Regions from separate parts of the Sporosarcina sp. GW1-11 genome, predicted to be linked through region 4. Evidence: riboswitches for the same ligand, from Rfam matches in the RefSeq annotation. Region 4 holds a riboswitch; each other region holds the start of a gene.
What was found. Region 4 has a riboswitch for cobalamin ahead of cobJ (precorrin-3B C(17)-methyltransferase). Riboswitches for the same ligand answer to the same signal wherever they lie in the genome.
Positions count from the first base shown of each region.

Region 1: another riboswitch for cobalamin. It lies ahead of ORD22_RS11180 (DUF4430 domain-containing protein); the one in region 4 lies ahead of cobJ (precorrin-3B C(17)-methyltransferase).
Region 2: another riboswitch for cobalamin. It lies ahead of ORD22_RS11655 (ribonucleoside-diphosphate reductase subunit alpha); the one in region 4 lies ahead of cobJ (precorrin-3B C(17)-methyltransferase).
Region 3: another riboswitch for cobalamin. It lies ahead of ORD22_RS14345 (ribonucleotide reductase N-terminal alpha domain-containing protein); the one in region 4 lies ahead of cobJ (precorrin-3B C(17)-methyltransferase).

Region 1 covers NZ_JAPMIW010000017.1:46,351-50,570, reverse strand. Annotated here, with positions in the region: gene ORD22_RS11190 (ABC transporter ATP-binding protein) at 1-481, opposite strand, end outside; TPP riboswitch at 567-664, opposite strand; gene ORD22_RS11185 (hypothetical protein) at 998-1,201, shown strand; cobalamin riboswitch at 1,387-1,574, shown strand; gene ORD22_RS11180 (DUF4430 domain-containing protein) at 1,695-4,220, shown strand, end outside.
Region 2 covers NZ_JAPMIW010000019.1:29,544-33,763, forward strand. Annotated here, with positions in the region: gene ORD22_RS11655 (ribonucleoside-diphosphate reductase subunit alpha) at 1-1,610, opposite strand, end outside; cobalamin riboswitch at 1,755-1,930, opposite strand; gene ORD22_RS11660 (alanine/glycine:cation symporter family protein) at 2,139-3,563, opposite strand; gene ORD22_RS11665 (glycerate kinase) at 3,614-4,220, opposite strand, start outside.
Region 3 covers NZ_JAPMIW010000031.1:21,911-26,130, reverse strand. Annotated here, with positions in the region: gene ORD22_RS14350 (YibE/F family protein) at 1-614, opposite strand, end outside; gene ORD22_RS14345 (ribonucleotide reductase N-terminal alpha domain-containing protein) at 866-2,140, opposite strand; cobalamin riboswitch at 2,313-2,488, opposite strand; gene ORD22_RS14340 (hypothetical protein) at 2,653-2,820, opposite strand; gene mdh (malate dehydrogenase) at 3,176-4,126, opposite strand.
Region 4 covers NZ_JAPMIW010000003.1:134,182-138,401, reverse strand. Annotated here, with positions in the region: gene ORD22_RS03825 (precorrin-8X methylmutase) at 1-18, opposite strand, end outside; gene cobK (precorrin-6A reductase) at 8-790, opposite strand; gene cobJ (precorrin-3B C(17)-methyltransferase) at 800-2,458, opposite strand; cobalamin riboswitch at 2,591-2,767, opposite strand; gene rpsI (30S ribosomal protein S9) at 2,974-3,366, opposite strand; gene rplM (50S ribosomal protein L13) at 3,386-3,823, opposite strand; gene truA (tRNA pseudouridine(38-40) synthase TruA) at 3,996-4,220, opposite strand, start outside.

The DNA.
Region 1 (4,220 bases), on a different contig from region 4:
CCAATAGCAAAACATTCGATCCGGTAAGAACTGTACGCAAAAATGACACACGCTGACGCATGCCGCCCGACAAGTTCGCGGGATAGGTGTTTTCTACTCCAGCCAATCCAAAATCCGCAAGCAATTCGATAATTCGTGCATGGGCTTGTTTTTTTTCTTGAATTTCAAGAGGAAGTCTGACATTTTCTAAAATCGTTCGCCATGGCATTAATAAATCTTGCTGCGGCATATAGCCGACTTGACCTAAACGATTGTCCCTAGCTTCACCATTTAAAAGAATTTCTCCGCCGTCTGGATTTTCCAGACCTGTAATGAGCCGGAAAAGTGTACTTTTACCGTAACCACTTGGACCGATAATGCTAACAAATTCACCTTCACGTACTTGTAAATTGAGCTGATCTAAAATAGCTACTGGAAGCGATGCCTTAGCCGCTTGGTAATGAAACGAAACGTTATCAAATGCGAGTACCGTCTTTCTCATGTAGTAATCACTTCACTTTTCTTAAAATCATCAACGCAAAAAAGACCACTTCTTTTTGCGAAGAGGTTACATAATCCGGCCTAAACCGTCTATATGTCCACTTCCCTTCGCTAGCATTATCTAGTGCAGGTTAAAGGGTTAAGGCAACGGCCTCTCTCAGCAAAAGCACCCCTAGTGTGTATCATCACTTATCGTTGCATAGTATAGGCTAGTAGTCAAGATGCGTTAGATGTTAAATGATGAAGAATAGGAAAATAAGCTAAATAAATGAATAGCTATACCGATAGTAGTAAAAGTTCAGAAGTAGATGCAAAGGTCTAACTACGTAACAAGTATTACCTTTGAATTAAGCAGTTTTTAATGAAAATAAATAGGGAGAGAAATGTAGAGCATTGGCAAATTGTCATGTGAAAAAGTGGAGAAGGATTTTGCTTCCTGCCTAGACAAAGGCACGTTCAAAATAGTTGGAAATACGTTACTAATCTCTATACCTGCAACACCAAACTATGCGATCATTTGATCACTGTAAGAGTACCAGCGATTAATATAAATGAACTTACTTCATTTGCAGATGAGTGGGGTAACCTAACAGAATGGATTAACGAGAATAGACTGAATTCTATTCGGGTAGCAGTTCCTGAAAAATATATTCATGTGATTACAATGACGACTACTACCATTTATAAAAAACTAGAAACAAAAATGTATGTACTGAATTAATTAGTGACGCGTCATACTTTTCTTCCTAGCAATAATAAATAGAGAGCTGTCTGACAAGTTTCGACTTGTGAGGGCAGCTTTTTTTGTAATCACTAAAGCTCTTAATCAGTAAATAGAATAGTGAAATCCGTTAGTAAAGCTTTTTGCTATTGCATTTTACAAATCTATTCTCTATCATTAAATATAGTTTCATAGCGTATTTTGGTACTTTGCCTAATCTGCAAAGTTGAAAAAGGAATCAGGTGAAAATCCTGAACGGTCCGGCCACTGTAAATGGAAAGTAACTTCAGAAAACCACTGGTGTATTACTGGGAAGGTTGAAGTTGTGTTTGTATCCATAAGTCAGGAGACTTGCCAAGATACAATGCTAACTGCCTTCCGGAAAAAGGTACGCATGTTTTTGTGGTAGTAGTTTATACACGCATACATATGCCCTTGTCTCTTTCCGGAGGTGAGGGTTTTTATTACGGAGAAAAATAGGAGGTAGGAATAGTTGGGGAATTATCATTTGGTGAGAAAATGGTTTTCGGTGTTATTGAGTTTACTGCTGGTATTGTCGTTTTTAACTCCAGCGGTACAAGCAGTGAGTCCTGATACAGGGCAAACAGAACAATCAGGTGGAGAAGAATTACCCGCTGAAGATCGTTATTCTGTGGATGAGCTATTGGCGAAAACCGTCCAGTTTTATAAGAATCGGAATCAGAAAATTGATTCTTGGCAGACATTGGTTGGACTATATGCTGCCGGTGAAGACCTAACGGATGGTCAGTGGATTTTACCCGAATGGCAAACAGAAGAGCCGGCTGGCCTTAACGAAACACATCATGGCACAGAACACATTCGCTATATCTTCGGATTACTTGCGATGAATGAAGACCCTGCAAAAGCATGGGAAACGAAGCGTAATCTCTATGCAGAATTAGCAACTCAACAAAACCTGGAAACAGGAGCAATCGGCGGAATCAATAAACATATGTGGGCTATGCTTGCAATGGACACAGGTGAACGTCTAGGTGCCGACTTAGGGAAGTGGAATTCGGAAACGAAACAAAAAGCGCTGGACTATTTACTTGATCAACAAAAGACAGATGGTGGATACGCTTTAGGTGGGACAGTTTCGGATACGGATTTGACAGGTATGGCATTACTTGCGTTGTCTAATTATCAAGGGACGAGCGCAGTAGATGTTGCGATTGAAAAGGCGAAGAAATTATTAAAAGCTAGACAGTTAAATTTGGATAGTGGCGGATTTAACTCAGCAGGTCCATGGGGAAGTGGCGATAATTCCAACTCCTTAGCCGTAGCGGTTTGGGGTCTTGTGGCAGTAGGGCAGGACGTCATGGCAGATGCTTGGCAGGTAGAAAGTAAGACAGTACTAGATGCGTTAAATGATTTCCAGTTAGAAGACGGTTCATATATGTGGAAGACCACTCAACCAAAAACAAACTTAATGGCAACAGAACAAATATTACTAGCATTAGCAGATATGAAAGCTGGAAATTCTGTTTGGAATCGAATCTTTAACGAACCTAAACTAGAACCAGAACCAGAACCAGAACCAGTAGAACCACCTTCAGCAGAACAAATGCTAGAAGAAGTCGTTCAGTTTTACAAAACTAAAGACTCGACAGTAGATTCGTGGCAGACACTAGTTGGACTATACGCTGCAGGTGAAAACCTAACGGATGGCGTGTGGAAATTACCAACATGGCAGAAAACAGCTCCAGCTAATCTTCAGCCTAATAATGGGGGCACGGAACACATTCGCTATATCTTCGGATTACTTGCGATGAATGAAGATCCTGCAAAAGCATGGGAAACGAATCGTAATCTCTATGCAGAATTAGCAACTCAACAAAACCTAGAAACAGGCGCAATCGGCGGAATCAATAAACATATGTGGGCATTACTTGCAATGGACACAGGTGAACGTCTAGGTGCTGATTTAGGCGAGTGGAATGCAGAAAAGAAACAAAAAGCATTAAATTATTTACTAAGCAAACAAAATACTGATGGTGGATATGCGTTAAGTGGGACCGAATCTGATCCTGACTTAACAGGTATGGCGTTGCTAGCATTGTCTACTTATCAAGGAACAAGTGATGTAGACGCTGCGATTGATAAAGCAAAAGGGTTATTAAAAGCTAGACAATCTGATTTAAGCAATGGCGGATTTAACTCAGCAGGTCCATGGGGAAGTGGCGATAATTCCAATTCATTATCTACAGCAATTTGGGGTCTTGTGGCAGTAAAAGAAGATGTACTAGCGGAAAAATGGCATGTAGAAGGAAATACAGTACTTGATGCATTAAAAGGATTCCAAAAAGATGACGGATCGTTTATGTGGAAAAGCGACTTTCCTTCAACTAATTTGATGGCAACAGAACAAGCATTGTTAGCTTTAGCTGACATGACAGCAGGAAACTCGGTTTGGAATCGCATTGCGAATGATCCGAAGCCAGAACCAGTTACACAAAAGGCAACGTTAGCAATTGATGGAGTAACTAAAGTTGTAGTTGCCGAATCTGAAGTGTCGTTTGAACCAGGAACTACGGTAAAACAACTTATAGAAAATATTTTGACAGAACAAAATATAGCTTATGAGCTCGATACGAAGCTCGGCAGTATTGTATCAGTTAATGAAGAAAAAAATGGCAGCTTAGGTGGTTCTGACTCTTGGGTTGTGTCAGTAAATGATCAAGCGATTCAATCACTTGAAGACGAACTCTCTTCAAATGATAAAGTTCACTTATATTACAAACGCAATGCCGAAATCAGTTCGAGCGTTGAGTTGACTAGCGGAACTGTAGATCCAACAATCGAAATTAAGCTTAAAGGTGATACGTTTACGGATGCGGCTCTTGAGGTGGATAGCTGGGTTATTGATCAGACAGATTTAGTAATCGATTCCGTAGAAACGGTAAATAATCAAGCGGTGATTCTACATGTACAAGGTCAAGTACCAGTTGAAGAAATCTCAATTAACGTACTTTCAAAAGCAATAGTGAGTGCTGGTGAA
Region 2 (4,220 bases), on a different contig from region 4:
TTCAATGCTAACAGATGGTGCCATCCGAAAGTACCGAGGCCAATTCCGCGGTAACGCGCGTTCGTACGCTGCGCTTGTACAACAGGAATCTTATTCTGATCGATGACGTTATCGAGCATACGCACTTGGATTGTGATCAAACGGTCCAATACATCTGCTGTTACAGCTCTACCTAAGTTGATAGAAGATAAATTACAAACTACAAAATCGCCTGGCTTCGTACGTGTAACGACTAGATCGTCTTCCAATGAAACTGATTCGAATGTAGTAGCCGACATATTTTGCAATATTTCCGTGCATAAATTACTAGAATAAATAATTCCTTCATGCTTATTCGGGTTTGTACGATTCACTTCATCGCGGTAGAACATAAACGGTGTACCCGTCTCCAACTGGCTACGCAACACGCGTTTCATAATTTCAATTGCTGAAACCGTCTCTCTCGATAGATCCGGATTGTTTACACATTCTTCATACTTGTCGCGGAACGACCCTTGACCTTTTTTCTCATCATAGAAATCTTCCAATGAAAAGCCCATCTTCGTACGCACTTCATGTGGATCGAATAAATGCCACTCTTCACGCGCTTCGACTTTCTCCATAAATAGATCCGGCAAGCAAACACCTGTGAAAATATCATGTGCACGTAAACGATCGTCACCGTTATTCAGTTTCAAATCTAGGAACGTGAAAATATCCCGATGCCAAACATCTAAGTATACTGCCACAGCCCCTTGTCGCTGACCGAGCTGATCGACGCTAACTGCCGTGTTGTTCAATTGCTTGATCCAAGGTAACACACCGCTTGACGCGCCTTCAAAACCACGAATAGAGGCACCACGCGAGCGAACCTTCCCCATATAAACACCAATACCGCCACCGAATTTCGATAAGTTTGCGATGTCTGTGTTGCTGTTGTAAATGCCCTGCAAGGAATCATCCACCGTGTCGATGAAACAGCTAGACAGTTGTCCGTGCATCTTGCCTGCGTTCGATAATGTCGGCGTCGCAACCGTCATATACAAATTACTCATCGCCCAGTACGCTTCACCGATTTTATGAATGCGATCTTCCGTTTCATCTTGCATCAACGTCATTGCGATGATCAACCAACGCTCTTGAGGAAGTTCCACAGATTGCTTAGAGAAATTCACCGTCACATAGCGATCCACTAATGTTTTCAATCCAATATACGTAAATAATAAGTCGCGGGTCGGCTCTAACAACTGTCCGATCTCGTTCAATTCTTCTGTACTATACTTCTCAGTCAAAACAGGCGTGTACAATCCTTGTTCCACCAAGCGTTCTACATTTTTCGCGAAATCGGTATACACATCTGCTCCACGCAATGCCTTTTGCTTCGCATAAACATCGAATAAATAAATACGCGCAGCAACAAACGTCCAGTATGCATTCGCTTCGTCAATTCTGCTCAACGATTCAAGCACCATCGCATTCGTCCACTCCGTAGCTGAGCTATTTGGGTGACGCTCCTGGTATCGTTCGCTCGCTTGAACTAACGGCTCGATTTTCTGCTTCCCAAACTCCTCTTGAAGATTTTCCAGCAATAAATCCAAACCAACCGTTTCATGTATAATAGCCATTTGCATCTGCTCCCTTTGGTTAAGTTATGTAAAAAGAAAAAGACTCCCTAGAAATTCGGGAGTCATCATGTGATGAATGGTTATATGTGGAAAGTTTTAGGCAGACAAAAAAACCCCTGCTCGCCGCTTCCACTCTCCAACCCCGAAGAATGTATGCTTGAATGAATGGCAGGTCTCCTGGCTAGCACATCGTCCTTCCGTCTTTCCTTCCCGCCGAAGCAGTGGTTTTTCAAGACAGTCGTCCGTGCCATCAGTTGCGGGGACAGCTCCGTTTTCAGCGGATTCCCTTTTAAACCGTGATAGGTACCATTTCATCAAAATACTATATATAGTGTGTCAACTCCTTGTATAACCCTAACATGTTGTGGTCTGACTTGTAAAGCATAAAAAATCATCGCAGCTCAGATTCATGCTTCTGAACTACGATGCCTTTATGTTTCAAGCAGTATTTTCAATTATAGCAAACTTTCCGTGCGTTGACTAAAAGATATTGTGTGAACAATGTATATGCCCGTTTTAAACGAACATATTCCATCAGTTAATTCGATCTTCTGGCTTTTCCGCAGTTTCTTCCCAACATTCCGCGCCTTTTAGACCTGGAATACTGGCCGCTTTAAACACTGGATTTCTTCCCGCTCGTCGCTGTTTCGTGAAGTCGTCCAACACTTGGAAGGCCACTTTACCAAGCAACAAGATCACGACCAAGTTAATAATAGCCATAAGTCCCATGAATAGATCGGCCATATCCCAAACGACTTGTACTTTTGCGACAGCTCCGAAAAATACCATTCCGAGAACAAGTAGCTGATACACTAACTTCCAACCTTTATTCGCATTAATAAATTCAATATTCGTTTCGCCATAATAGTAGTTACCAATAATCGAACTAAAGGCGAAAAACATAATAGCAATCGCAATAAAGTATGGAGCCCACGCACCTACATGTACCGCCATGGATGCTTGTGTCAGCAAAATGCCGTTCGTCTCACCTGACTCATATAATCCACCAAGTAAAATAATGAACGCAGTTGCAGAACAAATGATAATTGTATCGAAAAATACGCCTAAACTCTGTACTAACCCTTGTTTCGCAGGGTGTGACACGTTAGCCGTAGCTGCAGCGTTCGGCACACTACCCATACCGGCTTCATTGGAGAATAGACCACGACGAACCCCTTGCATAATCGCCATACCAATCCCACCGCCTACAAATTCCTTAACGCCGAATGCATGTTCAAAAATCAACAGAACCATCGCAGGAATTTGTGTAATATTCATAACGACGATGAACAATGCAACGATAATATAAAATGTCGCCATTACCGGAACAATCGTCTGTGTTACTTTTACAATCCGCTTCACACCGCCAAAAACGATAAAAGCCGTCAATACCATTAAGCCGACTCCGATCGTCCAGTGCGGAATACCAAAGACATCCGAAAACGATTGACTGATCGTATTTGATTGCACCGAGTTAAAGATAAATCCGAAACACATCGTCAATAAAATGGCAAAAACAATTCCTAATTTCCGTTGTCCAAGCGCTTTTTCCATATAATACGCCGGCCCTCCACGGAATGTATCGCCGTCCTTCACCTTATACAGTTGCGCCAAAGTACTCTCGATGAACGCAGTCGCCATACCGATCAGCGCGATGACCCACATCCAAAATATCGCTCCGGGCCCACCAATACCAATCGCAAGAGCTACCCCTGCAACGTTCCCAGTCCCGACACGCGACGCCGCACTAATCGTAAACGCCTGGAACGGAGACACACCATCATTACTGTCTTTCTTCTCAACAATCAAACGGAACATCTCACCAAACAAGCGCACCTGTACAAATTTTGTGCGAATCGTGAAATACAATCCAGTAACCAATAAAAGTCCAATTAACACATACGTCCAAATGAAATTATTCGCTGGTCCTACGAGCCAATCCAAAGCATGTTGAAACATTTGAGCACCTCCTTAGTTGTATACATACCCTGCTAACCGCTAAATACGCATCATAGAAAAAAATTAAAATCCAGTGAAAATACTTCTTCCGTCCTTCTCGTCAACAGCTCAGATGCATTTGCCATTAATTCAGCAAGCGGTCGACCATCATCTACTTCGTATACTCCGGCAAACCATTCAGTTAGCTGTTCCCGAGCCACTTCCTCCACGGCGCCCGAAACTACAATTACAGGAATTCCATGTTCCGCTGCCAACCTTGCAACACCAATCAAAGCCTTGCCGTTTAGCGTCTGCAAATCCGTCTTCCCTTCCCCCGTCAATAGTACATCAACCGAGGAAAGATGCTGCACAAAATCCATCGCACGTAGCACAACAGCAATACCACTTTCCAGTCGAGCCCCACAATACGCAAGCAATGCTCCTGCAGTCCCCCCTGCTGCTCCCGCTCCACGAACGTCATGTAAGCGTTTACCTACCAATCGTTCGGTTTCATCCGCGAAATGTAACATGCCAGCGTCAAGAAACTCCACCTGTTTCGCATCCGCGCCTTTTTGCGGACCAAAAATATGCGTTGCGCCTGATACTCCAACTAATGGATTTTCCACGTCTGAAGCAATCAAAATATCCGTACTCTTCAATCGCTTATCGAGCTGCGAG
Region 3 (4,220 bases), on a different contig from region 4:
ATCGCTGCATACGTTTTTTCATTAAAACCACTAACAAGCAATAACGAAATGCCGGTGAATAACAAAATACAGATTCCGCAAACAACTAGTAAACTGACATCGTAATACTTCACATAAATATCCAAGGCGAAAGACAATAGCAGCACATTCAGCGCAAAACTAACAATCGCTAATAACCCTTGCCTATGTCCAACAATTAATAACGTAAAAACAAAGATCCAAGCAACGATTAAGACATATTTATCACGTTTTACGTCTGTAATACTACCCGTCAACTCTTCCCCTTTCTCTGAGTCAATCGAAACGAATAGTTCATTACCTATACGATACCGCTGATCGTATGCTCCTGAAGAAGAATAGTCATTAGTCAAATGAATTTCCTGACCTTGTGCTTCCCCATTTTTCATCCTAGCTACGATACTCTGGGTAAATAGCATGTCCTTATTGCCATGCATATCCGTCACATCCGATGTTTCTTCTACCGTAGTGCTGACTACTTCGGCAATCGGGCGGTCGTAAAGCGAATGATTATTATGTATGAATATAATAGAAAAGATACAGCTAAGTGCCAGAATAAAATAGGTCATCCATTGCATAACTTTTATATTTTTCATTCTTTGTATGATTCTCTTCAAGACAAAACCTCCTAACGCTCTTTAGGGTATAGCATAGTTTAAGCCTACCACGTATTTGACGTAGGATTGACAGAAATGGATTGTTTTTTTCATGAATCATTCATATATACCCTGTGACGAAAAAAGGCTCTATTTCCCTTAAAGGAAACAAAGCCTACTTTTAATCAGATAATGACCTTTGCAGCAGACATACCAAATTCATTTCGGGCAATCCTTTCAATAAATGAACTTTAGAGTAGTCGAACTTCAGGTATTCCACATCTCCATGCTTTCATGAGCAACTGTAGCAGTTCTGCCGTTTCGATACTAGTGGATTTCCTTAGTGTGATGGAGCCTCCTAGGTCGGTATGGCGTTGTTCTACTGTCGCTTGATCAATCATTGCGGATTGCTGTTGTTTGGTTGCTGGATAAGCTGAGTAGTTCTTGCCAGCGGATGCTTTGCGCAATGGAATTTGTATTCCATACGCCCTAGACGTTGCCCCTAAATGTTGACTTATTTCTTTGGATATTTCTTCAATATAGTGAAGTGCCGCCTGTGAATGTAAACAGATGTTCTGATTAACGATTGCAGTTTCCCAACCTTTAACTTCAACCTGCAAACTACACTTCCATTCGTTTGTAATTCCGTTTTGCAAATGCACAAGAATTGAACAAACCCGGGCCAAGTCTGTTCTCTTCATTACTTGAGGTAGTTGAATATACGTGTGCGGTCCCGTGCTCTTAAGTTTTGATTGATTACCGAAATGCAATGTAACGCCTTCACTTGCCAACAGCTGTTTCATCAGGCCAATGGCAGAAACTTTTTTGTGCGCAATGGAGGGATGTGCGGCCGCTTGACGAAATGTATCACCGCTGAGGTTAGGGAGAGAGCATCCTAATACTCGGTGTACTTGTTCCTTATCAAATACGAGCCAAGAACCACATGCTTTTACCTGTTCCATAAAATTATCTGGGACCAGTATATGTTTGTCTTTCACTTTGCTCGATAAAAATGACAGGATCCTACTATCTAGTACATGCATTGAATAAGGCTGCGTTATAGGCTGTCGTTGACGGAACATCTTACCGAAGAAAGACATAACGTCAGTCGGCAACGTGATATAGCCATTGCTCAAAGCCCAATACGCTTCTGCCACTTTTTGCACACGATGTTCATTTTCATTCTGCAGTGCAGCCATCGCAATAAGCATCAGTCTTTCTTGCGGTAATCCAATGCGCTGGTCATAGTAATCCGCCGTCACAAACTCATTTATATATTGTCGAAGCTCTGTAGAAGATAATAGTTGATCGCGTTCCGCTACTATCTGCAATTCAAGCCACTTGATTTCACTTGCTGAATAGCTATGAATCCAAGGCCCATATAAGCCATGCTGCAATAGTTTACGTACTACTTGATGAAATCCTTGATACACCGGCCTTCCACGCTGTTGTTCCGCTTGTTGATAGACTATCTGCAATAACGCACGTTCATCCGTACGTTCTTCTGTCTGTTCAAGTACTCTCATGTCGCCGTCTCCTTTCTTAAACAACAAAAAACAATCATCCCGCCTCCTCGGCAAAATGATTGCAATAGTTGTGAATGAGGAAACAAATTTAGGCAACTCTAAGATCCTCTATGCAAAACGCATAGATGTTAGAGACCTGTTTGCCCCCACCTCTCAACCCCCGAAGAAAGTGTTGCTTTGACGATACGTGGCAGGTTTCCTGGCTCCACTTCATCCTTCCGCCAAGCCTTCCCATGTCTCCATAGTGGCTAATTCTGGCGGTCGTCCGTGTCTACAGTTGCGGGGACAGCTCCGGTTTACGGATTCCCTTTTATACCTTGATAGGTACCAACGTATCGTGCAAACGTATTTAATTGCTTTGTTTTATTTTATCATGAATCGCAAAGAAGATGGTAGGGTTTGATAACTACCTATTGAAAACACAACAAAACAGGGTACCTATGCACAAAACGATTGGGATCACATCCACAATTGTTTTTGCTAGGTACCCTGTATAGAGCCTTCTTCATTACTTACATTGTTTGTTGTTCGCATAGACAGCCGCACTCCACCAATCCTTTAGTATATGCTTCTTCCCACGTAATACCATGGATAAAACCATTCTCCGAGTATCCTGTAATTAAATAGAATGTCTCATTTTGCTCTGATTGTGCTGAATTGTTTTGATAGTTGTTATTCATAGAAACGCCTCCTGAAATTTGTATTTTGCATAGTATATGCGTATCGGAAAATAAAAGAACACTTACTTCACTTTTTATTGATCACCGGCTGATTGTCAGCGCTTACATTTAAAAAGGAAGATAAACTAATTTCTTACATGTCTCCAATTACATATACTAAGCATGAGTTTTATTATTCGATGAATTCTGTTTATTTTACCATGTACATAAATAAAAGTAAACAAGAAATTTTATAGAATCCTATCATTCATTCGTAGGTTTTTGAAACAACCACACGCCTAGCCTATAAGAACCTATGTCGAATACAAAAATATCTCTCTAAGTCCTCTTCACGACTTAGAGAGATTACCAGTGGTTAGGACAGTTGTTTTTCACAAATCTCGATGACAGTTTTAACAGAGTTTGCTGACTGATCGAGCGCTGTTTGTTCTTCATCTGTTAACGGTAGTTCAATGACACTTTCGATGCCATTCCCCCCGAGAACAGTAGGAACACCTAAATAAATATTTTGATAACCGTATTCGCCTTCTAAATAAGCAATCGATGGTATGATTCGTTTTTTGTCTTTGATGATCGCTTCTGCCATCTCGACTAGTGCTGCAGCAGGTGCGTAATAAGCACTGCCGTTTCCTAGTAGAGAGACGATTTCGCCGCCACCTTTTCGCGTACGTTCAACAATTGCTTCTAGTCGATCGGCTGAGATGATTTTATCCAATGGAATGCCGCCAGCATAAGAGTAGCGCACAAGTGGAACCATATCATCACCATGTCCGCCTAGCACGAAGCCTGAAATGTCCTCTATAGAAATATTCAGTTCTTCCGAGACGAATGTGTTGAAACGTGCAGTATCGAGTACACCCGATTGACCAATGACACGATTTTTCGGGAAGCCTGTTGTCTTATAGCATACATACGTCATAGCATCTACAGGATTACTTAAAATCAGTACGGTGCTGTCTGGTGCATAGCGTTTCACTTGTTCCGAAACGGAGCGCATAATTTTCGCATTGGTTGCGACGAGATCATCCCGGCTCATGCCTGGTTTACGCGCAACACCCGCTGTAATGATAACCATTGCAGCGCCTTCTATATCTTCATAATTCGATGTGCCCGTAATACGAGAATTAAATTGCTGCACAGGACTCGTTTGGAGAAGGTCCAATGCTTTTCCTTTTGTCGGATTGGAAAGGTCCGGGATATCTACTAAGACGATGTCGCCTAATTCTTTCTGCGCTGCCATCAATGCAACTGTAGAGCCAGTGTGACCTGCTCCAATAACTGCAATTTTATGTCGTTTGAAAGCCACGAAAACCACTCCTTTCTATATAGACTGGATGTTTTAGTATCTTGTTTGGCGCGGTGTTATGTAGCTTTGGCTCGGTTCGGTGCCTGTTACGCTC
Region 4 (4,220 bases):
TTTCGTATTAAAGTTCATGTTTGGATTTTTCAAAAGTAAAACCTCCTAATAGTTGTGTAACTTTTTCAAAAGACGTACAAAAATTTTCATATTGAAGCTTTGGTCGTTTAATCAAAATAACGGGTATCTCTAGTTCTAAGGCGGCTGTTATTTTCTCATCAACAGAACCTACTTTGCCGCTTTCCTTAGTAATCATTAACGTCACATCATATTGCTCGCACAAAGACTTATTGAGTGATTCAGAAAACGGTCCTTGTATTGCGACAATATCCTTTTGTTTAATCCCTAATCTGTCGCATTTTTCCATATTCCCTACGTTTGGGAGCATTCTGCAAATCAATCTAATTTCATCGCGCAATAAGTAGTTTGTAAACACTTCCAACGTCTTACTGCCCGTTGTTAACATAATCGTCCCTTTATGCGTTTGAGCTAGCTTAGCAGCGTCTTCATAACTGTCAACCTCTGTAATCAGCGGAGAAACAAATTCTTCTTTCGGACGTTCATAGCGAATATATGGAATACCGCATGCCTTTGCTGCTGTCATAGCAGTTTTCGAAGCTTCTTCCGCATAGGGATGACTAGCATCCACTACACAAGTCATCTCATACTTCTTGATCAGCGCTACCATGTCATCCACTGTTAACCGACCCACCTGATACGAGATAGCGTTCTCTTTTAAACTTTCTGCCGCAGATTCGGTGACTACTGTGGCTATTAGAGGGTAGCCGAGACTCTGCAAACGAATGGCTAAAGCTCTAGCATCGCTAGTACCTGCTAAAAATAAAATCATAGTTTCCTCCTAATCTCCACAAGGTGCTGGCTCTACTTCAATCTTGCAGCTCATGTCGTAATAGTCATAGTTCAAAACTTTTTTGACACGTTTAAAATACTTAAAGAAACGTTCGTTAGGATGTGCATTTTGTTCGTATTCTTCTATAATTTTGGTTACTAGTGGGATTAAATCTTCTGGCTCAATTCCCTCTGCTATAGGTTGAGCGGCATGGGCAGTACGACCAACTGGCTTCGCACCAATAAATAAATCAAATTTTTTCTTCCGGTACACAATCCCAATATCATCAAACACAGGGCGATAACACGCCATTCCGCAACCATTGAACCCAACATGCAATTGCTTCGGAAGCTTCATCCCTTCAAACTTTGCTGCGATTTCTTCTGCATATGGGATAGAATCTGCCTTTTCTCCGTAACAAAAATCACATGCTTTGACTTTTAAGACTTCCCCTGCCGGCATGACTGTTAAATGATTTTCTTCAAGCTTTTCAACAATCGCTTCAGGATTATCTGTTGTAACCTTTACTAAAAAACGATGATCCGGAGTATATTCCAAGGTACCCTTCTCACCAACGACTTCAGCCATTACACGCATTTGCTCTGCTGTGATCATTTTATTAGCAACACCAGGTGAAACTGAAAATTCAAATATATTCTCGATAGGCTGTCTTACCAAAAATGGATTTGGCACTTCTTCTTTTGACACCAGTGATAAGGCCTTTAAAGCCATGTCCATTGTCTGAACCTTTTGCTCTTGTTCTTTCTGTTGTATTGGAGCCTGCTCAGGTGTCTTTCTAATGATTTCCTCATAACCTGATTGCGCTTCTCCAGTTTCTTGATCAAGCGCCCATGGTTCCGCTTCCTTTTTTAAGCGCTGATGCGGTCTTAATCTTTGTTTACCTTCCCCTAATGTATATTTTCGTTGATAGCCCCTTGGCGTAATAATTTTATCTTCATAAAAGAAAGTGGAAGAGTTACCGATAATGACAGTTGTCAACATTCCGATATCATGCTCAAGCATTTCAGATAATGTTGTCAGGACAATGTGTTGATTTTCACGATACGCACTTTTCACTAGCCCTACAGGTGTGTCAGGGGAACGATATTTTAGTAAAATATTTTGTGCTTCTACAATTTGACGTGTTCTGCGTCCACTTTTCGGATTGTATAAAGCAATTACAAAATCCGCCATCCCAGCTGCTTCAATTCGTTTTTCGATAACCGTCCATGGTGTTAGATGGTCACTTAAACTGATCGTACAAGAATCATGCATGACAGGTGCGCCCAGTAAGCTCGCGCATGAATTAATTGCTGATATACCTGGAACAATTTCTACTTCAATTCCTTCTGCTTCAGTCCAACCCTTTTCAACAAGCACTTCATACACTAATCCTGCCATACCATACGCACCTGAATCACCACTGGAAATAACTGAGACAATACCGCCCGCCTCCGCTTTCTTAACAGCATCTATTGCACGCGATACTTCTTCTGTCATGCCTGTGCTAACAATGGACTTCGCTGTCACTAAATGCTTAATCAGCTCTACGTAAGTTTTATAACCAATAATATAATCACTTTCTTGCAGTGCCGTTAACGCTCGTCCTGTAATATGTTCAGTAGCTCCGGGACCGAATCCAACAACAAAAATTTTTCCCTTTTTCATGGTTTCCCTCCAAATAAAAAATGCCTACACTCCTTTTCAAGGAAGTGTAGGCATGTGAAAGTATATAGAAATCATACTGAAACATAGGACAATTAATAAAATTGTCCCGCCTATACTTCTCCCTCCGAAAAGTATGTGTCGTTTAAATAAGCAGGTTTCCTGACTCAAGCTTCATTTTACTCTTACACCTTCCCGATTTCTCAGTGGTTTTGTAATTTCATCAGCTTTTACAGTAGCGGGGGCTGTACTAGATTTTCACTAGTTTCCCTTTTACCTCACAATGTGAGCACTTATTTAAATTAAGTTATTTAATTTTCATAAATATAACATACAATCTTTGAATCTACAAATATACACCAGGTTTATTTTCGGAACCCTTAAGAAAGATTATTTGCTCCGCTATGGATAATTGCGATTTCTATTCCTCTATAGTCTGTGCGAGTTGTTTGAGAATCTAAAAAACCCCTTTCCGATAAACTCGGAAAGGGGCTGTAAAGTTTGGTATGAAACCAATATTAACGCTTTGAGAACTGAGGTGCACGACGAGCGCCGCGAAGACCTGGCTTCTTACGTTCTTTCATACGTGGGTCACGTGTTAGAAGGCCAGCTGATTTCAATACTGGACGGAAATCTGGATCTACAGTTAGCAACGCACGAGCTACGCCGTGACGGATTGCTCCTGCTTGACCTGTGTAACCTCCACCGTTTACGTTAACATGGATATCGTAGCTTCCAAGTGTTTCCGTTGCAACTAGTGGTTGTTTGATGATTTCACGAAGTGTTTCGAATGGTACGTAGTCTTCTACGTCACGGTTGTTGACGACAATTTTGCCTTCGCCAGGAACTAGACGTACACGAGCTACTGAACTTTTACGACGGCCAGTGCCGATATATTGTACTTGTGCCAAGTGTGTTTCCTCCTCTTAATTATCCGCGAAGCTCAAATGCTTCTGGTTTTTGTGCTGCGTGCTGATGTTCTGGACCAGCATAAACGTGTAATTTCTTGATTGTTTGACGACCTAGAGGACCGTTTGGAAGCATTCCTTTGATCGCAAGTTCAAGCATTTTAACCGGGTAGTTAGTACGCATCTCAAGAGCAGTACGAGTTTTAATGCTACCTGTGTACCCAGAGTGACGGTGGTAAAGCTTGTCTTTCAACTTGTTACCAGTCAATTGAATTTTTTCTGCATTGATAATGATGACGTGGTCACCTGTATCAACATGTGGTGTAAACGTTGGTTTATGTTTACCGCGTAATAGTGTTGCAACTTCTGAAGCAAGACGTCCAAGCGTTTGTCCTTCAGCGTCGACAACTAGCCATTTACGTTCTACTTCGTGACCTTTAGCCATGAATGTTGTGCGCATATTGTAATCCTCCTAAAAGTATCAATCTGTTCCATTGTTTTCTCTATCCCTAAACACAAATAAACTTCCGGGGCTCATTGTGGGGTTATTGAAATACCATTTATCATGTTAACCTTTATTTTCAATAAAGTCAAGCGTTTTTATGAAAACACCAGGATTAGTTGCCATGCCTTCAATACGTGACTTCCACTAGGTACAAACCATGTGCCGGCGCTGTCTTGCCGGCCTTTTGACGATCTTTTGCCTGAAGTATCTTGTAGACGTCTTCCGGCTCATCCCAGCCAATCCCTACCGCCAATAAAACACCTGCAATCGTACGTACCATATTGTAAAGAAAGCCATCGCCTTCTATTTCTAATATTAATTCATCCTGCTGTCGTTCAAGTGTTAACTTACG